DNA from 4 places in the Pseudomonas sp. PB3P13 genome. Region 1 is predicted to be linked to each of the others. Evidence: predicted binding sites of a transcription regulator. Region 1 holds the regulator's gene; each other region holds the start of a gene.

Region 1 (2,201 bases):
AACAGTTTTCGTACCTACATCGATGGTCTGCCATGCATTGTTCCGTTTGTGAACGCGCAGCCAGTAATGTGGCCTCCGTCTATGCAAGACAAGGTAAAGAAATAAAATGGGCAGCATGCATCCCGTACAGGTGATCGCGGTGACCGGCGGCAAAGGTGGCGTCGGCAAGACTAACGTGTCAGTGAACTTGTCCCTGGCTCTAGCTGAACTTGGCCGACGCGTCATGCTGCTGGACGCCGATCTGGGGCTGGCGAACGTCGACGTTCTGTTGGGACTGACACCCAAGCGTACGCTGGCCGACGTGATCGAAGGCCGCTGTGAGCTGCGCGACGTATTGTTGCAAGGGCCCGGCGGCATTCGCATCGTTCCGGCCGCGTCCGGCACCCAGAGCATGGTTCATCTGAGCCCGGCGCAACATGCCGGCCTGATCCAGGCGTTCAGTGATATCGGCGACAACCTCGATGTGCTGGTCATCGACACCGCTGCGGGTATCGGTGACTCGGTAGTCAGTTTCGTTCGCGCTGCGCAGGAAGTGCTGCTGGTGGTGTGCGACGAGCCGACTTCGATCACGGACGCCTACGCGCTGATCAAACTGCTGAATCGCGATTACGGCATGAACCGCTTCCGCGTCCTGGCCAACATGGCCCAGAGCCCGCAGGAGGGTCGCAATCTGTTCGCCAAGCTGACCAAAGTCACGGACCGCTTCCTCGACGTTGCCTTGCAGTACGTCGGTGCGGTGCCCTACGACGAAAGCGTGCGCAAAGCGGTGCAGAAACAGCGCGCCGTCTATGAAGCCTTCCCGCGTTCCAAGTGCTCCCTGGCGTTCAAGGCCATCGCACAAAAGGTCGATACCTGGCCGTTGCCCGCCAACCCGCGTGGGCATCTGGAGTTTTTCGTCGAGCGCCTCGTGCAACAGACCGCAGGACCCGTGCTATGACAGCTACCGGTTACAACCTTTACAAGAAGTCGGCACGTGACGCGCAGTACGAATTGATCGAGCGTTACGCGCCACTGGTCAAGCGCATTGCCTACCACTTGCTCGCGCGTTTGCCGGCCAGTGTTCAGGTTGAAGATCTGATCCAGGCGGGCATGATCGGCCTGCTTGAAGTTTCCACCAAATACGACGCCAGCAAAGGCGCGAGTTTCGAAACGTACGCGGGCATTCGAATCCGCGGCGCGATGCTCGATGAAGTGCGCAAGGGCGACTGGGCACCCCGTTCGGTTCACCGCAATACGCGCATGGTCAGCGACGCAATTCGCTCGATTGAAGCTAAAACCGGCCGTGACGCTAAAGATCATGAAGTTGCGGCCGAACTCCAATTGAGTCTCGACGACTACTACGGGATTTTGAACGACACCTTGGGTAGCCGTTTATTCAGTTTCGACGATCTGTTGCAGGACGGCGAACACGAGGGGCTGCACGAGGACGGCGCGAGTGCACACATGGAGCCGTCCCGCGATCTGGAAGATGAACGCTTCCAGGCGGCATTGGCGGACGCGATTGCCAATCTGCCGGAGCGGGAGCGGCTGGTATTGGCGCTGTACTACGACGAAGAGCTGAATCTCAAGGAAATCGGCGAGGTCCTGGGGGTCAGCGAATCCCGGGTCAGCCAGTTACACAGCCAGTGCGCGGCCCGTTTGCGGGGGCGTTTGGGGGAGTGGCGAGCGCGCTGAAGGCAGTGTGGGGACACTGCGAACGTGGCTGGTGTGGTGTTGAACCGCGCCGGTCGCGATCTGCTGTGCTCCAGACAGTCATCGAGTGTTTGCCGGATTGATTGAAGTGGCGCGTCCAGGTGCTGGGCGTGTTTAAGACTGCTTGGAGGTCGAATTGGACAAGAACATGAAAATCCTCATCGTTGATGACTTCTCAACGATGCGGCGGATCATAAAAAACCTGTTGCGTGACCTTGGGTTCACCAACACGGTCGAGGCTGACGATGGCACCACCGCCATTCCGGTTCTCAACAGCGGCAGCATCGACTTTCTGGTAACGGACTGGAACATGCCTGGCATGACCGGTATCGACCTGCTGCGCCACGTGCGCGCCGATGAAAAGCTCAAGCACCTGCCGGTGCTGATGGTCACCGCTGAAGCCAAGCGCGAGCAGATCATCGAAGCGGCCCAGGCCGGCGTCAACGGCTATGTGGTCAAGCCCTTCACGGCCCAGGCGTTGAAAGACAAGATCGAGAAGATTTTCGAAC
Region 2 (2,201 bases), 1.5 Mb from region 1:
CGTCAGTGCGACGTCTTGGCCATCTGCGTCTCCGACGCGCGCCAGATCAGTCGCGTGGTGTCGTAACCCTGCTGGCGCGCCTTGCTCAGCAGGTCTTCGCGCACTACGCCGCTGACCGATGGTGACCGCGACAGTAGCCATAGATACTTGCGACTGGGGTCGCCGACGATGGCGGTCTTGTAATCATCACTGACGTACAGCACCCAATATTGCCCCTTCGCCACGCCGGGTAATAAACGCGAGAACCAGGTATCAAACTCGACCCACAGCTTGTCGGTCTTGCCCGGCACCTGCGGGTACGCCGTGCCTTTAGCCTCTTCCCACTGCCAGTTTTCAGTCAGGCAGCGGTTCAATACCAATACGTTGCCATCCGGTTTGAGGGTGTAATGGGCTTCGGATTGCGCGCAGTTGCGCTGGAAATACATCGGTAGCCGGGCCAGTTCGTACCAGGTCCCTTGGTACTTCTTCAGGTTGACGCTGTCGACGGTTTTCGGCGCCAGTGTATCTTCGCCAGAAGTGGCGCAGCCGGCCAAAACCAGGCCGGCAAAAAACAGGATCAATAACCGCTTCATTGTTTTTCTCCCGTGGGCGTCAGCCCCGGTTTACTTCAGACCTTGGCCGGAAAACATCAGCACTTTGTCACCGGCATACTGCACGCTGATAAAGCTGTTTTTGTCGCCCCAGGTGCAACTGGACATGCCGAGCGCGCCCGAGCAATCCGTGGCTTTGCCCAGCAAGGTTTCCACCTCTGACTTGGGCATACCGGCCTCCAGCTTGGAATAATTTTCCTGATTGACCTTGCTGCAAGCGGTCAGCAGCACGCAGAACGACAACAAGGCGATGGATCGCAGCGACATGGTGAACTCCTGGAGCGAAGGGGGCTGGCAGGCTGCCAGGCAAACCTTAGAAGAGAAATCCCCTGTCTGGTTCCCCGACCGTGGGGCTATTTGTAAGGCCGCTCGTCCGGCATTTCTTAAATATCAGGAACTTTTCTCGGGTATTGAGCATTTCGTCGCAAATACCGAAAGGTGCCTAATCTTTGACGCTTCGCAGTCGACACATTATGTAGAGACAGATTCGCCCCAACACCAGCCCCCTCCGCGGTAGCTCAACCCATGACCAGAAACATGAAATTCAGCCACAAGATCCTGCTGGCTGCCGCCCTCGTGGTGGCCGTTGCATTCGCTTGTTTCATAATGTTCAACGACTACCGGCAGCGCCAGACTCTGCGCAGCAGCACCGAAACGTCGATGCAGGAGCTTGGCAGCCTGACCACCAGCAATATTCAAACCTGGCTTGAAAGCCGCATCCAGTTGCTGCAGTCGTTGTCTCAGCAGATCGCCGTAGACGGCAGTGCGCCGGCCGATCTCAAACGCGCCATCGACCTGCCGGCATACACCAGCAATTTTCAGTTGAGCTACTTTGGCGGCACCGACGGCGTGATGTTCTCCATCCCGGCCGGTAATCGCGCCGCCGACTACGACCCACGCGCGCGCGGCTGGTACAAAGCGGCCAACAGTGCACAGCAGACCATCGTCACCGAACCCTACATAGCGGCGTCTTCCGGCAAACTGGTGATCACGGTTGCCACACCCGTGAAACGTGAAGGCCAGATGATCGGCGTCGCCGGTGCGGACATCGACCTGTCCAGCGTCAGTGCAATCATCAACTTGCTGAACTTCGGTGGCCACGGTCATGCCTTTATTGTCGGCGCCGACGGCAAGATCCTGATTCACCCGGACAGCAAACTGGTGCTGAAGAATCTGGCCGAGGCTTACCCGAACGGCGCGCCGCAGGTCAGCCCGGGCATGAAAGAAGTCGAGATCGACGGCCAGCGCCAGTTCATCTCTTTCACCCACGTCAACGGCGTGCCGTCGGCGGACTGGTATGTCGCGCTGGTGCTGGACCAGGACACCGCGTTCGCAATGCTCAGCGAATTCCGGACGTCGGCGATCATCGCCATGGTCATCGCGGTGGTGATCATCATTGCGCTGCTGGGCATGCTGATCAGTTTCCTGATGCAGCCGCTGCTGACCATGGGCCGCGCGATGCATGACATTGCCGAAGGTGAAGGTGACCTGACCAAACGCCTGACCATTCATGGCCAGGATGAATTCGGCGCGCTGGGCACCTCGTTCAACCGGTTTGTGGAACGTATTCATACCTCGATTCGTGAAGTGTCTTCGGCCACCGGCCAGGTC
Region 3 (2,201 bases), 1.3 Mb from region 1:
CCGTTGGCCAGCAATACGGTATTGGCCGGCTGATTGAGCCAGCGGCGCAGGGTCGGGTCGTCGTCGAGTCGGTTTTGCTGGCGCAACGGATGGTCGCTGTCACGCGCAATCCGCAGCACTTTGACCAACTCCCGCTGCTCGCTGAGCAACAACCGATAACCCTGCTGCACCCAGATCGGCAAGTGCCAGACGTCCACCAGCGCCTGACAAATGGCCAGTAGACGCACGCCGAACAATTGCTGCTCGACCTTGCGCGCCGACTCACCCTTATGGATGACGCGCAGTTCCCATTCTTCGAGCAACTTGGGATGTGTGAGTGCCATTGGCCACAGCGGCGAAAGAAACAGCAGGCTGCCCCAATGGATGTCTTGCCACAATCGCGCCAGGCGCGCGGCAAAAAAGCCATTGGCCTGTTGGGTCGCGTGCTGGCTGATCAGTTGCAACTGGCGCAGGGCGACCGGGATCTGCGCCGCTGGCTGGGCGGGCAGTCGCTCGAGCAGTTCTTCAGTGCGCTTGAGGCCGAGACGAGTGATCGCCACCTCAAGGTTTTCCGCCGGCTCGGTCATGCTCCCTTGCGTGTGCCGATTGGCTTCACGAATCACGCTCAACGCCAGGGCAGGGCTGTCCTGCATCAGGTCGGCGATATCGCGCAGCGAACTGCGATGGTCGCCAATGGCCTTGCAAACACGGTCGTGGCTGGTTTGCGGAACCGGCAGACGGACGCCGTCGAGCAGCTTGATCCAGCCTTGGAGTGTGCTCGGTTTCGGCGTTGCAACGTTCGTTTCATTAGCCATGATTGGACGCTATCTTCGTCTGCTTTACCGATGCCCGGATCGGGCCAGATTGGCTTTTCGCCTTAACGGGCTATAGTCTGGCGCAGTTTTGCCGATAAGGAGAAGAAGAGATTTTTCAACTTCCGAATATGACCTTGAACCCGACTCATTAAGTGCTCCCCTACCTATGGCTAAAATAATCGGCATCATCGTCGTGTTCGCGAGCGTGCTCGGCGGATACGTGCTCTCCCACGGCAAGATTGCCGCCCTTATCCAGCCCTTCGAAGTGCTGATTATCGGTGGCGCGGCCCTTGGCGCATTTTTGCAAGCCAACCCCGGCTACATGACCATGCATGTACTCAAGAAATCCTTGAGCATGTTCGGCTCGCGATTCAATCACGCCTTTTATCTCGAAGTGTTGGGATTGATTTACGAGATCCTCAACAAGAGCCGCCGCGAAGGCATGATGGCCATCGAAGGCGACATCGAAGATGCCTCGGCAAGCCCGATTTTCGCCAAGTACCCGTCCGTGCTCAAAGACGAGCGCATGACCGCGTTCGTCTGCGATTACCTGCGCATCATGTCCTCCGGCAACATGGCCCCGCACGAACTCGAAGGCCTGTTCGACATGGAACTCTACAGCCTCAAGGAAGACCTCGAGCACCCGTCCCACGCGGTGAACGGCATTGCCGATGCCCTGCCTGGTTTCGGTATCGTTGCGGCGGTATTGGGGATCGTGGTGACCATGGCTTCTTTGGGCGAAGGCGACCAGGCCGCCATCGGCATGCACGTGGGTGCAGCGTTAGTGGGGACCTTCTTCGGTATCCTCGCGGCGTACGGTTTTTTTGGTCCGCTGGCCACTTCCCTGGCGCACGATGCCAAGGAAGAGTTGAACATCTACGAAGCCATCAAGGCCTCGCTGGTCGCGTCGGCCTCCGGCATGCCGCCGTCATTGGCGGTGGAATTCGGTCGCAAGGTTCTGTACCCGGCACACCGTCCCAGCTTTGCCGAGCTGGAACAAGCGGTTCGTGGTCGCTGAGTAATGGAAAATAACCAGCCGATAATCATCAAGCGCATCAAGCGCATCGCCGGTGGGCATCACGGGGGCGCCTGGAAAATCGCCTTTGCCGACTTTGCGACGGCGATGATGGCGTTCTTCCTGGTGCTGTGGCTGCTGTCCACCGCAACGCCTGAACAGAAGATCGCCATTGCCGGCTACTTCAAGGACCCGGTCGGTTTTTCCGAAAGCGGTACGCCGTACATCATCGATCTGGGCGGCTCGCCAACGCTGGCTCCGGAAAACACGCTTAATCCGGAAGTGAAGTCTCAGCCGCAGCCGGACAAGGTCACTGTCGACGCCGAGCAGGTCGAAGGCATGGCCGAGATGGTCGAGAAGGAGCGTCTTGAGCTGTTGCTGCAAGAACTGCA
Region 4 (2,201 bases), 2.5 Mb from region 1:
CGATAAAACACAGTGAAGGATCGTATTCAGGATCGGTTTCGAACCTTTGCTGCCAGACGTCCAGTGCCGGCACGCGACCACCGCCGTCCGGATAACCCAGTTCCATCAAACCATGCACCGCTTCTGCCAGTTCCGGGCGGTACTCGCTGAGAATAATGGACGGTGGCCACACCACCGCTGCGCAAACCTCGGCCAGATTGCGCCGCATCAGATAGCAGAAATCCTCGGCCATCCCTCAGTGACCTTGTTCGGCGACAGCCTTCGCCGCTTGGATCAGGCACTTGGTGAGTTCGGGTGAAGAGAACTTGGTCAGCACCCCGTTGGCGCCGGCCAGCCGTGCTTTTTCGCTGTTCATCGCGCTGTCCAGGGAGGTGTGCAGCAACACGTACAGGTGCGCGAAGTCCGGGGTGTCGCGCAGGGTCCGGGTTAACGCATAGCCATCCATCTCGGACATTTCGATGTCCGAGACGATCAGGTTGATCTGCTGCGCCGTGCCTTGCAGGTCCAGCAGGCAATCGATGGCTTCCCTGGCACTGCGGGCGGTGTGACATTGCAGGCCGAGATTACGCAGAGTGTGCACCGATTGCTGCAAGGCGACCTGACTGTCGTCAACCACCAGAATGCGCGCATTGCCCAGTACTTCGGCGTCTTCCATGCTCAGCTCGGTCGGGGCCATCTCGATTTGAGCGGGGGCAATACCGTGGATGACTTTTTCGATATCCAGCACCTGGACCAGCGTGCCGTCCACCGAGGTCACGCCGGTGATGTAAGAACGTACCCCGCCGGAGCCGAAGGGCGGCGGGCGGATATCGGTGGTCAGGCAGTGCACGATCTTGCTCACGGCCTGAACGTGCAAACCCTGTTTCGAACGGCTGACATCCGTCACGATCAGGCAGCCGCCGTTCGGATCTTCCAGCGGCCGCTCGCCGATGGCGCGGCTGAGGTCGATCACCGACAGCGACGTGCCGCGCAGGGTGGCGATGCCTTTGACGTGAGGATGCGACTCCGGCAGCTTGGTCAGCGGCGGGCAAGGGATGATTTCACTGACTTTAAGCAGGTTGATCGCCATCAGCTTGCCGCTGCGCAAGGTAAACAGCAGAAGCGAAAGTGAATCTGCGCGGGCTTTGGTGGAGGACATAAAAACCTTCTGAAGAGAAAGGTGGCGGGCGATCGCATGGATCGCCAGAAGCTATCGATGCCGGGTTATCGACTTGGTGTGGGCAGGCTTTAGCAACATTCCATCGACACCTGGTGAAAGCGACCCTGTAGCAGCTGCCGAAGGCTGCGTTCGAGGACGAAGTCCTCGCCCGACCCTCAACGAGCAATGTCCAGGGCACTGAGTTTAACCATTGACGACTGCTCTGCAGCCGAACGCAGCCTTCGGCAGCTGCTACAAGGGATCGGGGTTATTTCATGCCCAACCTTTTGGCCAAGCGTCCGAGGTTGGCGCGGTCGAGGCCCAGCTCGCGGGCGGCGCTGGCCCAATTGTGTTGATGGCGTGCCAGACAGGCGCCGATCAACTGGCGCTGATAATTGTCCGTGGCCTCGCGCAAATCGCCCGTTACTGACGTCGATGGCGCAGCCGTCGCTTGCTCGGCGATAACTTCGACACGGGCGCTGGGCAGGTCCAGGTCCGCCGCGCTCAGGCTGAGGATCTTCGGCCGTTCCTGGCACTGACCCAAGGCTTTCAGCGCGCTGCGACCGATCAGGTGCTCGAGTTCACGCACGTTGCCCGGCCAGTCATAAGCCAGTAGCGCCGCCTGAGCCTCTGCACTCAGGCGCAAACTGTTCAGGCCCATGCGCGAGCGGTTCTGCTCCAGAAAATAACCGCTGAGCAACAGCACGTCGCGGCCCCGATCACGCAGCGCCGGCACCAGCAGCGGGTACACACTCAAACGATGATAGAAGTCGGCGCGGTAGCGGCCGCTGCGCACTTCTTCAGCAAGGTCGCGATTGGTCGCGGCGATAAGGCGCACATCGACCTGGTGCTCCTTGTCCGAACCCAAACGCTGCAGTTGACCGCTTTGCAGCACACGCAACAATTTCGCCTGCACGGTCAGCGACAATTCCCCGACTTCATCAAGGAACAATGTGCCGCCATCGGCCAGTTCGAATTTGCCACGACGGTCGCTGGTCGCGCCGGTGAACGCCCCGCGCACATGGCCGAACAGTTCGCTCTCCACCAACGTGTCCGGCAACGC

Evidence for each region. Region 1 encodes FliA, which starts transcription of late flagellar genes. Its sites were predicted from a motif close to CTAAAGTTTNNNNNNNNNNNGCCGNTAA; they were not measured.
Region 2: a site for FliA is predicted at 1,033-1,060, ahead of ACYZT1_RS02285 (methyl-accepting chemotaxis protein). Genes of this name have one in related genera too.
Region 3: a site for FliA is predicted at 865-892, ahead of motA (flagellar motor stator protein MotA). Genes of this name have one in related genera too.
Region 4: a site for FliA is predicted at 1,204-1,231, ahead of ACYZT1_RS20345 (chemotaxis protein CheW). Genes of this name have one in related genera too.

Annotation. Positions count from the first base shown of each region.
Region 1 covers NZ_CM142702.1:1,939,627-1,941,827, forward strand. Annotated here, with positions in the region: gene fleN (flagellar synthesis regulator FleN) at 107-937, shown strand; gene fliA (RNA polymerase sigma factor FliA) at 934-1,674, shown strand; gene ACYZT1_RS08790 (chemotaxis response regulator CheY) at 1,841-2,201, shown strand, end outside.
Region 2 covers NZ_CM142702.1:485,838-488,038, reverse strand. Annotated here, with positions in the region: gene ACYZT1_RS02295 (lipocalin family protein) at 3-572, opposite strand; gene ACYZT1_RS02290 (hypothetical protein) at 603-857, opposite strand; gene ACYZT1_RS02285 (methyl-accepting chemotaxis protein) at 1,116-2,201, shown strand, end outside.
Region 3 covers NZ_CM142702.1:686,004-688,204, forward strand. Annotated here, with positions in the region: gene ACYZT1_RS03110 (HDOD domain-containing protein) at 1-794, opposite strand, end outside; gene motA (flagellar motor stator protein MotA) at 961-1,812, shown strand; gene motB (flagellar motor protein MotB) at 1,816-2,201, shown strand, end outside.
Region 4 covers NZ_CM142702.1:4,423,246-4,425,446, reverse strand. Annotated here, with positions in the region: gene ACYZT1_RS20350 (GNAT family N-acetyltransferase) at 1-232, opposite strand, end outside; gene ACYZT1_RS20345 (chemotaxis protein CheW) at 236-1,138, opposite strand; gene norR (nitric oxide reductase transcriptional regulator NorR) at 1,407-2,201, opposite strand, start outside.